4 regions of the Moellerella wisconsensis genome follow, and region 3 is predicted to be linked to each of the others. Evidence: predicted binding sites of a transcription regulator. Region 3 holds the regulator's gene; each other region holds the start of a gene.

Region 1 (4,127 bases), 1.3 Mb from region 3:
AAAATCTGCCTGTTTTTGGTAAAGATATTCTGCATTTTTGTTCGTTAGCCTTGGTTCATTCGGTATGCCGTGATTCTTTAAGTCGTTCGATTGAGGAAATGCGTAAGTCTGAAGGGCTGATTAGTTTCGATGTAAATATTCGCCCTCAAATGTGGTCTGATCCAGTGTTAATGCATCAAACTGTGGATGCCTTTGCGCGTCAATGCGATATTCTGAAATTATCAGAAGAAGAATTATTGTGGCTGACACAGTGCCCTACGTTATCTGAAGCCGTTGACAAATTGAATCAGTATCCTGCGAGTTTAAAAGTCGTCACCCAAGGTTCAAAAGGTTGTTTAGTCATTACCAAGCAACAGCGTGTTGCTATCAGTGCGTATTTAGTTGAAAGCGTAGACACCACAGGAGCAGGCGATGCTTTTATGGCTGGATTATTGGCGGCTATTGCTGAATACGGCGTGGCTAATGAGGCCGCATACTTTATGAAAATAATCACTCAAGCTTCAGCTTGTGGTGCATTAGCGACGACTAAAAAAGGGGCAATTGCTGCGGCGCCATCCCATGATGAATTGGCTGATTTTATTCGCCAGCAACCGCCACTGCATCAGCGCGAAATTTAATATTATGAATTGCTGGGGATCATGATGTTATTATCTTGATGCCCAGCACTATATTAATATAGTTTTTATTTTCCCCATTATTATCCAACGCTTACTCGCGTAGTTATTATGAGTTTATTTCCTCAGATAATTGGTTGTTTTTTCTACTATTCTTATAATTATAATCATAAATAGAAAGTGTCTCTTTCAGTGAGAAAAGAGTATTATAGTCAGTCAATTCTGTTATTAATTCATTTATTTCTGGATATCTAAATATGTTGTACCGCTCAGGGGTCGCACTGGCTATATTTTCTTATATTCTGTGGGGGATCACTCCGCTTTATTATCGATTAATGCCCGGCGCACAGCCGCTTGAGTTATTAGCTCAACGTATTATCTGGTCAATTCCTTTATTATTGATAATTAGATATTTAATAAAAAATAAAACGTTCTGGCAGCAAGTTTGGCAAGACAAGCGCTCGATTATTCTATGTTTATTCAGTTCTGCGGTGATGGCGGTTTCATGGAGCGCCTTTACTTACGCTTTAACTCATGGGCAAGTTTTAGCCGCTAGTTTAGGCTATTTTATAAATCCGTTATTTTCTATTTTGCTTGGGATGTTATTTTTACATGAGCGCTTGGCTATTGCAGAAAAGATGGCAGTTATGTTTATTTTAGCTGGGGTGGGTTATCAAATATTACAATATGGTGAATTGCCATTATTAGCATTAGTCATGGGTAGTGCCTTTGCAATTTATGGTTTAATTCGTAAATTTATTCGCTTTGATGTGATTACTTCATTGTTTCTCGAGGCATTATGGTTATTGCCTTTAGCAATCGTTATTATGTTTTGGCTGGATAATCAAGGTGAAAGCGCGGTTCTTAGTGGCGACTTTGAGATAAAATTGCTCTATATGTTGACGGCGCCAGTGACTATTTTGCCACTATTGTTCTTTACGGCAGCGATAAAACGTACCACCTTAACCGTTATCGGTCTCGCCCAATATATAGAACCTACAATTCAATTTTTATTAGCAATATTCTTATTCAATGAATTATTCGATAGTGTCAAAGGTGTAAGTTTCTCGCTAATTTGGATCGGGCTATTATTTTGTATTTTATCTTTATTCCATAAACGCTACATCGAGCATCATAAAAATCCGCCGTTTATTACTGGGCGCGATAAAACCCTTTAGATTATTTATAACTGAGAGTTCAAAAGCCAACAGTTTTATTGAAAAATAGCTAGTGTAAATAGATTTTGCGTTAGCTTTTTAGACAAAGTTTTCTATCTTAATAGCCAAGGCAAACGATTGCGTTTATACTTGGGCTATTATTTTGAGCATGGGAAATAAGACAAAATGGTTAAACTCGGAACTGCATTGTGTTCATCTGCGACAAAAGTCATGTTATTAGGCTCTGGTGAATTAGGCAAAGAAGTGGCGATTGAATGCCAGCGTTTAGGAATTGAGGTAATTGCGGTAGACCGTTATGAGCATGCGCCTGCAATGCATATCGCTCATCGCAGTTATAACATAAATATGTTGGATGGTGATGCGCTACGTGAGTTAGTTGCGCAGGAAAAGCCAGATTTTATCGTGCCTGAAATTGAAGCTATAGCGACTAAAACCTTATTCGCGTTGGAGCAAGCAGGGCAAAAAGTCGTACCGAGTGCTAAAGCTGTTTTATTGACTATGGATCGCGAAGGTATTCGTCGTTTAGCCGCCGAAGAATTAGGATTACGGACTTCAGAGTATCGTTTTGTTGATAGTGACGTAGAATTTGTTGCCGCCGCTAAGCAGATTGGTTTTCCTTGCATTGTTAAACCGGTGATGAGCTCGTCTGGCAAGGGGCAGAGTATTATTCGTAGCGAAAATGAATTAGCTGCCGCATGGGCTTATTCTCAGGAAGGTGGACGTTCTGGGCAAGGGCGAGTGATTATCGAAAAAATGGTTAATTTTGATTTTGAGATCACCTTACTGACCATCAATGCTGTGGATGGTATTCATTTTTGTGCTCCGGTCGGGCATCGTCAGGAAAAAGGCGATTACCGTTGTTCATGGCAACCGCAGAAAATGAGCGATAAAGCTTGGGATAATGCCCAGCAAATGGCCGAAAAAATTGTCCGCGCATTAGGCGGTTATGGCCTATTTGGGGTTGAGTTATTTGTGTGCGGTGATGAAGTGATTTTTAATGAAGTCTCCCCGCGACCGCATGATACCGGTATGGTGACTTTGATTTCTCAGAATTTATCTGAGTTTGCACTGCATGTACGTGCTTTTTTAGGTTTACCAATTGGTCAAATTCGTCAATATGGGCCGAGCGCTTCAGCGGTTATTTTACCGCAATTACATAGCCGAGATGTGACTTTCTCGGGAGTGGATAGTGCATTAAAAAATAATGTTCAATTGCGTTTATTTGGCAAGCCTGAAATTGCCGGTTTCCGCCGTTTAGGCGTGACATTGGCAACGGCTGATTCGATAGATGACGCATTATCCAGCGCAATAAATGCCGCGTCTCAAGTCGTGGTTGAAGGATAAATATTTTGAAATCCGTCGAAAGATAATATCGGCGGATATGAGCGTGTATAAAGATAATTAATGCTCAATGATTAATCGCTGAGCATTTATGACTACTACGATGATGATTAACCTCGATTAATTTTAATGCGCTTGATCTTCAATAATCATCGCTGCTGCACGCTCGGCAATCATAATGGTCGGCGCATTGGTGTTTCCACTGGTTATTTCGGGAATAACTGAGCCATCGACTACTCGTAGCTGATGTATTCCATGTACACGTAAACGCAAATCAGTCACGGATGTTTGCGGATCAGTCCCCATGCGGCAAGTCCCGACGGGGTGGTAAACTGTTTTGCAAAAATTACGTACAAACTCATCTAACGCCGCGTCATCTTGCTGTGCTTCGATCGGCGGCATTAATATTTCTGCACTCACTGATTTTAATGATGGTGATTGTAATAATGCTAAGCCAAATTTTACGGCGCGCTTACAGCCTGCTAAATCCTCGGGATCCGCTAAATAATTGGCATTAATTTTTAACGGCGCTGCTGGATCACGGCTGCGTAATTGGATGTGCCCGCGAGATTTAGGCTGCAAATAGCCCACTTTTAAGCTAAAGCCATGAATTGCAGGTAATGGTTCTCCGGGGACATCATCCCAGCTATCTAGAATTGGCAAGAAATGAACTTGGACATCAGGCCGACCTTGATTATTGGTATCAATAAATGCCGCGCCTTCTAGAATATTTGATGATAATACGCCGGTACGAAATGCTAGCCACTGTGCACCATGGCGTAATGCATTCAGTCCTTGATCTGCACCATATAGACTAATCGGCTGTTTGGTGCTCACATTGATTGACATATGTAGGTGATCATGGAAATTTTTACCGACCGGAAGATCGATAAGAGGATGAATATCAAGCTCAGAAAGATGATTTTTCGGCCCAATCCCCGACAGCATTAATAATTTAGCCGATCCCATGGCTCCGGCACAGAGAATAACTTCT
Region 2 (4,127 bases), 440 kb from region 3:
AAGCAGCAAAGAAACACCGCCCATCACGGGGGTTGGAACGAGTTGAATCGCCACAGATAATTTACCAACACATGACAGTAAAATTGCCAGTATAGCTGCGCCACCAATAACCCAAGTGCTGTAAACCTTAGTTATTGCCATTACACCGATATTCTCACCATAAGTGGTGTTTGGTGTCGAACCAAAGAAACCAGAAATGATCGTCGAAAAACCATTCGCAAACATAGAACGGTGTAAACCGGGATCTTTTAGTAAATCACGCTCGACAATATTTGCCGTCACCACTAAATGCCCTACGTGCTCCGCGATAACCACTAATGCCGCAGGTAAAATAGTTAAAATCGCAAACCATTCAAAACGTGGTGTATAAAATTCAGGAACCGCAAACCATGGCGCATCGACAATAGGCGTCAAGTCCACAATCCCCATGAAATAGGATAAGGCATATCCAACCAAGAAACCGATAAGAATAGGAATAATTGATAAAAATCCACGGAACACTACCGCGCAAAGAATAGTTACACTCAGCGTAGTAATTGAAATAATTAAGGTTGATGGATCTACAGGAGTATCGCCTTGAGGCAATAATCCCGACATACTGGCTGCGGTTTGTGCCAGCTCTAGCCCAATGACCGCCACAATGGCACCCATGGCAGCGGGAGGAAACATCACATTAATCCAGCCTCTGCCCGCGACTTTAACAATTAAAGCCACGACACAAAAGAGTACCCCACAAATAATGAAGCCGCCAAGTGCTAGCTCATAACCTAAAGGTAATAAAATTAATACCGGAGAAATAAACGCAAAACTAGAGCCTAAATAAGCAGGAATTTTACCTTTACAAATAAACAGATAAATTAATGTCCCGACGCCATTAAATAATAAGATCGTGGCTGGATTAACGCCGAACAAAATAGGAACAATTACCGTTGCGCCGAACATAGCAAATAAATGCTGTAGGCTAAGTGGAATAGTTTGTAATAGTGGCGGTCTTTCTTCAACTCCGATAGTACGGCGAGTCATTTGTTGCATCCCCTAGATGATATACTTTTAGATATTATGGTTAAAATTACGGGTTAAAATTACGCAGTTAATTACAGCTAACGCATTTACAACATAACTGGCTATATAGCCTAATAATTGCAGACGATTAAAACCGTGCTTAATAGCGCATACGGAACGCATATTCGCTATTAAGTTAACTTTAATTCGCCCGGCCTCTGAATATCAAATATCAGTCACTGTTTGTGAGCCCTCTAAAACCAAGCTGAACTCGCGACACGGTAACAACACTTGTTATTCCAAGTATTTTTATTTAAAAAAAAGCCGACTATTCGTCGGCTGATCTTATTTAGTACCAAATATTTTATCGCCCGCATCCCCGAGCCCTGGAACAATGTAGCCATGTTCATTAAGGTACTCATCGACAGAGGCAGTATAGAGTTCGATATCTGGATGGGCTTTTTCTAATGCCGCGATACCTTCTGGTGCAGCGACTAAGACTAAGACTTTAATCGATTTACAACCGGCTTTTTTCAGCAAATCGATAGTCGCTATAACTGAGCCACCAGTCGCCAACATCGGATCGACAACCAGCGCCATACGTTCTTCAATATTTGACGCTAATTTGTGGAAATAAGGAACTGGCTCGAGAGTTTCTTCATCTCGATATACACCAACAACACTAATACGCGCACTTGGAATGCTATCCAGAACACCATCCATCATGCCTAAGCCAGCACGTAAGATTGGAACAACGGTAATTTTCTTTCCTTTGATTTGTTCAATCTCAACTGGGCCACACCACCCTTCGATTGTTACTGTTTCAGTTTCAAGATCGGCAGTTGCTTCGTATGTCAGGAGACTCCCTACCTCTGACGCTAATTCGCGGAAACGCTTGGTGCTAATATCGTGATCGCGCATCAGGCCGAGTTTATGTTTTACCAACGGGTGTTTCGCCTCAACAACTTTCATACTTTTCTCCTACTATTTTTGGTGGTCGGCGGGCAAAAAAATCGCGAGATTATAACTCTTTTTTGGGATAGTTCCACTAGTATCTGGTTGATACTGATCAAAACATTTCCGAATAATGTTGTTTTAATCTTAGATTATTTCCCGCAGAAAGCTATCGCAAACGTTTGCTTAGCCTGTTAGAATTAATCTCATTATTGCTTCTTTGTTTAAAACGTAATTGCCTTGGGGGCTGTTGTGACTGATAAAACCTCTCTTAGCTATAAAGATGCCGGTGTCGATATCGATGCAGGTAATGCACTTGTTGAACGTATCAAAGGCGTTGTAAAAGAGACGCGTCGTCCTGAAGTTATGGGGGGTCTAGGTGGTTTTGGTGCACTTTGTTCTCTGCCACAAAAATATCGCGAGCCGGTATTAGTCTCAGGTACTGACGGTGTTGGCACCAAATTACGTTTAGCCATGGACTTAAAACGCCATGACACCATCGGAATTGATTTAGTGGCAATGTGCGTTAACGATTTAATCGTTCAAGGTGCTGAGCCACTGTTTTTCCTCGATTATTACGCAACTGGTAAATTATCGGTCGATACTGCGGCCAGCGTAATTACAGGGATCGCCGAAGGCTGTAAACAATCGGGGTGTGCATTAGTCGGCGGTGAAACCGCAGAAATGCCAGGCATGTATCATGGTGAAGATTACGACGTCGCCGGTTTTTGTGTCGGTGTTGTTGAACGCTCAGAAATTATTGATGGCAGTAAAGTACAAGCTGGTGATGCCCTAATCGCTCTCGCCTCTAGTGGTCCTCACTCCAATGGCTATTCATTGATACGTAAAATTTTAGAAGTGAGCCAAACTGATCCTGAAGCTACCGAGCTTGAAGGCAAAAGTTTAGCTGACCATCTTCTCGAGCCAACTCGCATTTATGTCAAAAATATTTTAACTTTGATTGAGAAAAGTGATATTCATGCTATTGCACATTTAACCGGCGGTGGTTTTTGGGAAAATATTCCGCGTGTATTGCCGGAAAATACCCAAGCACAAATTGATGCGAACAGTTGGCAATGGCCAGCGGTATTCCGTTGGCTACAAAAGGCCGGCGATGTTAGTACCCATGAAATGTATCGTACCTTTAACTGTGGTGTGGGGATGATAATCGCCCTTCCACCAGCAGAAGTTGCTCCAGCGCTCAATTTATTAACTGAATTAGGCGAAACCGCATGGCAAATTGGTAAAATAGCTGCATTACCAGCAAACGCAGAACAGGTTATTATTGGCTAATGAAAAAAATAGTGGTGTTGATTTCGGGAAGTGGCACAAATCTACAAGCGATTATTGATGCCTGCCAAGCAGGTAAGATAAACGCCGAAATTTGTGCAGTATACAGCAATAAAAGCGATGCATTGGGATTAACTCGGGCACAAGAGGCAGGGATCCCTGCCTTTGCAATTCAACCGGAGAATTACACCACTCGCGAAGACTATGACCATGCGCTACAGCAAGCAATAGATAGCCATGATGCTGATTTACTGGTACTTGCCGGTTATATGAGAATTTTACCTGCCGATTTTGTACACCACTATCGCGGTAAAATAATCAATATCCACCCGTCATTGCTGCCTAAATATCCGGGGTTACATACCCACCGTAAAGCGATGGAAAATGGCGACCGAGAACATGGGACTTCTGTCCACTTTGTCACCGAGCAGTTAGATGGCGGACCGGTTATTTTACAAGCCAAAGTACCTATTTTTGCCAACGATCATGAAAACGATGTAGTTGAACGAATTAAAACCCAAGAACATGATATTTATCCGGTTGTAATTGATTGGTTTATTTCAGGTCGATTACAAATGGTGGGAAATAACGCGCAATTGGACGGTAAAATCCTACCCGAACAAGGGTATGCTAGTGATGACTAGACCACTAAACTGCAATTTATCGGCTCAATTTTAATACTGGAAAACCAGATAATCTGGTGATTTATATTTTCATTTATGAATATTGTTTAAGTCCTATTCATTATTTGAACCCTGTTTATCTGGTTTTTTATTTGTTGTGCCCCATGGGGTCACTTCAATATCTATTATTTTATTTCAATGAGTTACTTCAATCGCTATCATCACCGTTATTCGACTAATCCCTCGCTAACTCGACTC
Region 3 (4,127 bases):
TTAAAATATTTATTACTTAGTCTTTATTATTGCTTAAATTTGAATACCGAGCAGGTGTTGAATCGAGGTTTATTGCCACTCAAATTATTTGGAATATAAATTTAATCGATGCTTCATTGTATCGCCTGTCATTTTTCAAAGTAAAACGGTAATATTTGCACAATGCTGTTAAATTTTTTGAAGGGAAGGTTATGTGGTCAGCGTATTCATTGGAAGTTATTGATGCTGTTGCTAGAACCGGTAGCTTTAGCGCAGCAGCAGTTGAGCTACATCGAGTTCCTTCTGCGATTAGCTATACAGTTAAACAATTGGAAGAATGGCTGGCAATACCGCTGTTTGAACGGCGACACCGTGATGTTGAACTCACTGAAGCAGGGCGGGTATTTATTAAAGAAGCGCGCGCTGTCATCAAAAAAATGGATGATACTCGTCACCATTGTCAGCAAATTGCCAACGGTTGGCGTGGACAGCTAAGTATTGCGGTTGATGGGATAGTCAAACCTCAGCGAACGGAACAACTTATTTTAGATTTTTATCAACATTTTCCCGATGTAGAGCTGTATATTTACCCTGAAGTTTTTAATGGCGTTTGGGATGCTTTAGCCGACGGTCGGGCAGATGTTGCCATTGGCGCAACTCGAGCTTCGCCAATTGGAGAACGCTACAGTTTCAAAGATATGGGATTTATGCCGTGGCGCTGTGTGGTTAATCATCGACACCCGTTAGCAAGTGAGGCAGGTCCATTGACCGATGATCAATTGCGACCTTTTCCCAGTTTATGTTTAGAGGATACCTCAAGAAATTTACCTAAAAGAGAAACTTGGGCGTTGAATAATCAGCAGCGAATGATAGTACCGAGTTGGGAAAATGGATTAGCGTGTTTAAAAGCGGGATTGTGCATGGGAGTAATCCCCGAACATCGGGCTTTGCCGTTATGTGAACAAGGGATTTTAGTTGATTTACAACTTTCCCAGCCATTTCCTGAAAGTCCGTGTTGCTTAACGTGGGTCGAGAACCATGCGTCTCCGGCATTAAGTTGGCTGCTCGATTATTTGGGCGACAGCGAAACACTTAATGCCGAATGGTTGCGATAAAAGATTATCGGCGGTAATCGATAAAAGGACCGTCCGCTACTGAGCGGCGTTCAACTAAGCGTGGATGCACTTCAATAGTTTGTGCATCTTCACGTTTATTGACAATCCGATCCAATAGCATAGAAAATGCCATCTGACCTAAACGTTCTTTTGGCTGATGGATTGTGGTCAGTGCCGGAGTAAAATAGCGCGCATTGCGTACATTATCATAACCGATAATTGAAATATCTTGTGGAACGCGCAAGCCCATTTCATCGGCGGCACAAATTGCACCCATCGCCATAATATCCCCACCACAGAATACAGCGGTAGGTTTGTGTTTATGACTTAGAATTTCGCTCATGGCGGAATAACCTGATTCGGGCTCAAAATTGCCTTGGACTATCCACTCATCACGTAAGGTGATTTTAGCTTCTTCCATCGCCTTTTTAAAACCATTTAAGCGTCCAATTCCTGTATTGCGTTCTAATGGACCGGGGATAATCCCTAAATCACGATGACCGCGATCAATAAGATAACGCCCCGCAAGGTAACCGCCATGAAACGCATTATCAATAATGGTGTCAGTAAAATCACCTCGAGCTTCCCCCCAATCCATGACAACCATGGGGATATTTCGATATTCTTCTAACATAGTAATCAAATGGTCAGGATATTCTGAACACATGACTAATAAGCCATCAACACGTTTTTGCGCTAACATTTGTAAATAGGCTTTTTGTTTGCCTAAATTATTATGCGAATTACATAAAATTAGCGTGTATCCTTTGTCGTAACAGCTATTTTCAACTGATTCAATAACTTCAGCAAAATATGGAGCCTCACTCGAGGTTGCCAGTAATCCAATCGACTTGGTGTGATTAACTTTCAAGCTTCTCGCAACTGCACTAGGTGAATAGTTCAGTTCTTTAATTGCCGTCCAAACGGCAATCTTAGTATTTTCGGCGACGAAACGCGTTTTATTAATAACATGGGATACGGTTGTGGTAGAGACGCCTGCGCGTTTTGCCACATCTTTAATCGTTGCCATGATGTAAAAAGACTCCTGACCAATAAGTGGTCTTATAATATAATTTTATTAAAAGTTGTCAGTATATTGAGGCATAAGAGGTTGTCTGACAATAATTTAGCGATTTGTCATGAATTTTGTCTGATCTAGCGCAAAAACGAAAGTAATAATTGATGTTATAACATGTGATATATTGCGTGGTTTTAAATTTTTACTGTGAGATACTAATTAGTAGCTAGTCAATTTTAGTTATTTGATGGGGATTTCTAAGCATCAGCTAGCATAATTAGATATCATAGCATTAGAATATAACGTTATTGGAATATCAATAGGAGCAAATATCATGGATACAGATCTTAAATTCGGACTCTGCACCGCATTAGGCGCATTAGTGATGATTATTTTATTTGTGGTACATATTTTTTGATTGGTCTGTGTGCGAAAACCAACCACTGAAATTATTAGATTAAGGGCGAGACATTTATCCCGCCCTTAATCTATCAGTAAGAGCCAAAAGAGATCTCTGCTCTTACTTTATTAATCACTAAGCCAGATTTTCTGCAACAAAATTCCAGTTAACCAATGCCCAGAAGTTGTCCATATATTGAGGACGAGCATTACGGTAATCGATGTAATACGCATGTTCCCAAACATCAACGGTCAGAAGAGGTTTATCTTCACCAGAGATTGGGGTGGCTGCATTTGAAGTATTGACGATAGCCAAGCTGCCATCAGCTTTTTTTACTAACCAAGTCCAACCAGCACCAAAGTTTTTAATCGCAGAATCAGTGAATTGCTGTTTGAATTCAGCAAAAGAACCAAATGCTTGGTTGATAGCTTCTGCAACTTTACCTGTGGGTTCGCCACCTGCATTTGGTGCTAAGCAGTGCCAGTAAAATGTGTGATTCCATACTTGAGCCGCGTTATTGAATAGGCCACCTTCAGAAGATTTGATAATCTGCTCTAAAGATTTACCTTCAAATTCAGTGCCTTTGATCAGGTTATTCAGGTTTACCACATACGTATTGTGGTGTTTACCATAGTGATATTCTAGGGTCTCAGCAGAGATATGTGGTTCGAGCGCATTTTTTGCGTAAGGTAGAGCGGGTAATTCAAATGACATTGCATACTCCTTGTTAAACTATTGTATTTTATAGTTTGCTACTTCGGGTTTTGCTCGATAATTGAGCCAAAAGGGTGGTTCTATTTCTAAGGACAGCATCGTTAAGGTCAACTGCCTCTATTTTACTTATCATATTAACAACATTAGATAAAAATCACAGTGTCTTATAATATAAAATATTTATATATTATTTATTAGTCCACTTTAATTCATCTTGAGATTAGTTATCTGGCGGGTTAAAAATAGACACAATGCAGGGATAATGATCCCTTTTTTAAACCGGTAATGTTATAGTAATGTATTATTGTAAACAAAATGCATATTCTAGGTAGTGTGTTTGATTACATGGAGTAGGCGGCCTGCATTGAAACGGCGCAGCCCAAAATGTGTGTTTTGCTATTATAAGTATACAGATTAGGTATACAGATACTGGATCTGATGTGGTCGGTTTGGTATCGGTATAGACAAAGACACATACAATGTTCAGGTATTGAACTTTTTAATTCAGCTGCAATTGTTTGATCCATCATTGTTTGATCTACAATTGTTTAATATTGTTTATTACAGCAATATTGGGCTGACAGACCAGCACATATTAGTTTTAAGGAAGTAAGAATGACAACTATTGAAAAAATTGAGCGCCAAATCAAAGAAAACCCGATTCTATTATATATGAAAGGCTCTCCAAAACTTCCAAACTGTGGTTTTTCCGCGCAGGCTGTACAAGCACTATCTGCATGTGGCGAGCGTTTCGCTTATGTGGATATTTTACAGAATCCAGATATTCGTGCCGAGTTACCTAAATATGCTAACTGGCCTACATTTCCTCAATTATGGGTCGATGGTGAATTAGTCGGCGGATGTGACATTATTATGGAAATGTATCAGCGCGGCGAATTGC
Region 4 (4,127 bases), 410 kb from region 3:
ACGTTTAGCTTCGTTAGCCATAATTGCGTATGGGCAGCTTGGTGTACTAGCAACAGTCACAAAATCAGCAGGAATAGCGGTTACTTTATCGCCATGGCTCATCCAGACATCTAATACCGGTGCGCCCTGCTCTGACAGTGAATCGTGGATATCTTGGAACAGTTCACATTGCTGTTTGATTTCTACTTGTGCATAACCAAATTCGCGCTCACCGGAGACTTCGACCGCGCCGCCCAGTTGCATAGACATAGTTTGCATGCCATAACAGATACCCAATACAGGCACACCAGCACGAAAAACGTACTCTGGCGCGCGGGGGCTATCTTCAGCCGTTGTACTTTCAGGGCCGCCCGAAAGAATAATTCCATTGGGATTAAACTCACGAATTTGCTCTTCAGACACATCCCATGCCCAAAGTTCACAGTACACACCAATTTCACGGATACGACGTGCAATAAGCTGTGTGTATTGGGAACCAAAATCTAAAATAAGAATGCGATGTTTATGGATATTTGTTGTCATTTGAGGAGAATTCCAAACATTCATGTCAAAATAAAATATGGCAGTCCCGCGAAGGACCGCCCTGAAAAAATTACTGCAATTACTGACCTAAACGGTAGTTCGGTGATTCTTTAGTAATAGTCACGTCATGGACATGGCTTTCTTGAATACCCGCACCACTGATACGCACAAACTCAGCTTTAGTTCTCAATTCATCGATAGTGCCACAACCCGTCAGGCCCATGCATGAACGCAGCCCGCCCATTTGTTGATGAATGATATTCTTAAGTTTGCCTTTATAAGCAACGCGGCCTTCGATACCTTCTGGTACCAGTTTATCCGCAGCATTATCGGTTTGGAAGTAACGGTCTGATGATCCTTTAGACATCGCCCCTAACGATCCCATGCCACGGTAGGATTTATATGAACGACCTTGGAACAGTATAGTTTCCCCTGGGGATTCATCGGTACCGGCGAACATAGAGCCGACCATTACACAGGCCGCACCCGCTGCAATCGCTTTGGAGATATCGCCAGAGAAGCGGATACCACCATCGGCGATAACCGGAATTCCCGTACCTTCTAAGGCATCAACAGCTTCGGCAATAGCAGTAATTTGCGGTACGCCGACGCCAGTAACGATACGAGTAGTACAAATAGAACCTGGGCCGATGCCCACTTTTACTGCGCTCACGCCGGCATCAGCCAGTGCTTTTGCACCTTCCGCAGTTGCAACGTTACCACCAATAATTGGCAGATTGGGATATTTTGCACGTGCATCGCGGATACGCTGTAAGACACCTTCAGAATGTCCGTGAGACGAGTCAATCAGTAAAACATCAACACCCGCAGCCACCAACGCATCAATGCGCTCTTCATTACCTGCGCCTGCGCCAACGGCCGCGCCAACGCGTAAACGGCCTTGTTCGTCTTTACAGGCATTAGGTTTACGTTCTGCTTTTTGGAAATCTTTAACGGTGATCATCCCTAATAAATGGAATTTATCATCAACAACTAAAGCTTTTTCAACTCGTTTTTCATGCATTTTCTGCAACACAACATCACGAGCTTCGCCTTCTTTGACCGTTACCAAACGTTCTTTTGGGGTCATCATTGCCGTAACTGGCTGATCTAAATCAGTCACAAAACGGATATCACGGCCGGTAATAATACCTACCAAAGAATTATCTGCGGCAACTACCGGATAACCGGCAAAGCCATTACGCTCTGACAGTTCTTTAATTTCACGAATTGTGGTTTCTGGACTGACGGTGACAGGGTCGGTAACTACGCCGCTTTCGTATTTTTTCACTCGGCGAACTTCTTCTGCCTGACGTTCGATTGACATATTTTTATGAATAAAGCCAATCCCACCTTCTTGAGCAAGTGCAATAGCCAGGTCAGATTCGGTCACGGTATCCATCGCTGCAGACAGCATTGGGATATTTAGACGAATAGTATCAGTGAGTTGAGTAGTAAGATCTGCCGTGTTTGGCAGTACATTTGAGTGTGCAGGAACGAGTAATACATCGTCGAAAGTTAGTGCTTCTTTTTTAATGCGTAACATAGGCAATATCTCACCGGGCAGCTTGTTAGAAAGGTTTAAATATTGCCGCGGCATTATACACACCGAAACCGATTGCCTCCAGCTTTATTTTCAAAAAAAAGCTTGCTAACAGCACGAGGTAGGTTAGTATCGATTGATTAAGTCATTGTTTTGAAATTTTTTCTAGCGCATATGTTAACAACTTCATCGACCGGAATTTTTTCTGTTAGCCGTTTAAATCAAACGGTCAGGGAACTACTAGACAATCAGATGGGCAGAATCTGGCTCAGTGCGGAAATTTCTAATTTTTCCCAGCCTTCTTCTGGGCATTGGTACTTCACATTAAAAGATGCCAAATCGCAAGTACGGGCTGCCATGTTTCGCGGGCAAAACGGGCGCGTAACCTTTCGTCCACAAAATGGCCATCAAGTGCTGGTTAGGGCTTCTGTTACTTTGTATGAACCTCGCGGCGACTATCAACTAATTGTCGAGAGTATGCAGCCGGCGGGCGAAGGATTATTACAGCAACAATTTGAGCTATTAAAACAAAAATTGAGCGCAGAAGGATTATTTGAATCTGCCCATAAAAAGCCGTTGCCTTCACCGGCAAAATGTGTCGGTATTATCACCTCGGCAACGGGCGCAGCGCTGCATGATATTTTGCATATTTTGCGCCGCAGAGACCCTTCACTGCCGATTATTATCTATCCCACTGCGGTTCAAGGAGATGGCGCTCCAGCACAAATTGTTCGTGCTATTGAAATTGCTAATCGACGCCAAGAATGTGATGTTTTAATTGTTGGCCGCGGCGGTGGCTCTTTAGAAGATCTGTGGGCATTTAATGATGAAAAAGTCGCCCGGGCAATTTTTACTAGCCAATTACCGATTGTCAGTGCCGTAGGCCATGAAACCGATGTAACTATTGCTGATTTTGTGGCGGATTTGCGGGCGCCTACGCCTTCGGCTGCCGCAGAAGTGATTAGCCGTAATCAACAAGAGTTACTACGACAATTAAACAGCCACCAGCAGCGGTTGGAAATGGCGCTGGATTATTATCTGGCGAATAAACATAAGCGTTTCGTTCAATTACATCATCGTTTGCAACAGCAGCACCCTCAATTACGCTTAGCGCGGCAGCAAAATCGACTCGCGACGTTAAATCAACACCTTACTCAATCCATGAGTCGCCTATTACAGCGCCGAATGACTCAATATACACAGATGAGTCGTCAATTAATGCAACATGATCTTCGGCCACAAGTTCAGCAATATCAGCAGCATATTAATCAATATCAATATCGTCTACAGCGTTCACTAGTTACAGTATTGAATAATTATCGCCAGCGCTTTGCCGTCGCCTGTTCAAAAATGGAAACAGTAAGCCCATTAGCGACCTTGGCCCGAGGATTTAGTATTAGTGAAACCCCAACGGGTGAAGTACTAAAAGGTGTCAGCCAAGTTAAAAAAGGTCAAATGTTGCGTACCCGCTTGCACGATGGCTGGGTTGATAGTGAAATCACCGCGATCAAAAAAATTCGCCAACGTAAAACTGCACCCGTCAGCAAAACCTAATCTAAGCTGTGGCATTCGGGCGATTACTGCTCGAATGCCTCTCGTATTGATATTGATCGAATCACTTAGTGACTCAATAACCTTTTTGTTAAATGCTGAATAAGCTTAAAAACGTACCGCTGCACCCAGCATATAGGTGCGTCCGCGAGCTGTATGTTGATCTTTCTCACTTATCTTGGCCGATGAATTTGCCCGATTTAGCGCGTCTGAATAACTGCGGTTAGTGATATTATTCACACTAAACATCAATTTAATCTGTCGATTAATCGTGTATTTTGCATACAAATCAATAATTGTCGGCTGCTGTTCATATTGCTCAGTCATAATATCGCCACTTTCGTTTCTTTCGCCTGAAGGGGTAATCCGCTTAGAAGGGCCGGTAATAGTGATCAGGGTGCCAAGTTTTAAGCGCTTATCCAGTAAACGTATGCCGGAATCTAAGCTCAAATAGTATTCTGGCAACTCTGAAATATCTCCGGCGCTAAACGCATCAGAGCTATAAGTCACG

The links. Region 3 encodes PurR, which represses purine synthesis genes. Its sites were predicted from a motif close to CANGCAAACGTTTGCNTG; they were not measured.
Region 1: purT (formate-dependent phosphoribosylglycinamide formyltransferase) is a predicted target of PurR. The motif match lies at 1,899-1,916, and genes of this name have one in related genera.
Region 2: purM (phosphoribosylformylglycinamidine cyclo-ligase) is a predicted target of PurR. The motif match lies at 2,128-2,145, and genes of this name have one in related genera.
Region 4: guaB (IMP dehydrogenase) is a predicted target of PurR. The motif match lies at 2,130-2,147, and genes of this name have one in related genera.

What each region holds. Positions count from the first base shown of each region.
Region 1 is NZ_CP093242.1:2,862,415-2,866,541, reverse strand. Features, by position in the region: gene MNY66_RS12585 (aminoimidazole riboside kinase) at 1-617, shown strand, start outside; gene rarD (EamA family transporter RarD) at 872-1,792, shown strand; gene purT (formate-dependent phosphoribosylglycinamide formyltransferase) at 1,958-3,136, shown strand; gene MNY66_RS12570 (GMC family oxidoreductase) at 3,260-4,127, opposite strand, start outside.
Region 2 is NZ_CP093242.1:2,015,128-2,019,254, forward strand. Features, by position in the region: gene uraA (uracil permease) at 1-1,023, opposite strand, end outside; gene upp (uracil phosphoribosyltransferase) at 1,348-1,974, opposite strand; gene purM (phosphoribosylformylglycinamidine cyclo-ligase) at 2,209-3,249, shown strand; gene purN (phosphoribosylglycinamide formyltransferase) at 3,249-3,890, shown strand.
Region 3 is NZ_CP093242.1:1,574,054-1,578,180, forward strand. Features, by position in the region: gene punR (DNA-binding transcriptional activator PunR) at 192-1,094, shown strand; gene purR (HTH-type transcriptional repressor PurR) at 1,099-2,124, opposite strand; gene sodB (superoxide dismutase [Fe]) at 2,648-3,226, opposite strand; gene MNY66_RS07090 (Grx4 family monothiol glutaredoxin) at 3,842-4,127, shown strand, end outside.
Region 4 is NZ_CP093242.1:1,982,282-1,986,408, forward strand. Features, by position in the region: gene guaA (glutamine-hydrolyzing GMP synthase) at 1-522, opposite strand, end outside; gene guaB (IMP dehydrogenase) at 602-2,068, opposite strand; gene xseA (exodeoxyribonuclease VII large subunit) at 2,240-3,619, shown strand; gene MNY66_RS08820 (TonB-dependent receptor domain-containing protein) at 3,725-4,127, opposite strand, start outside.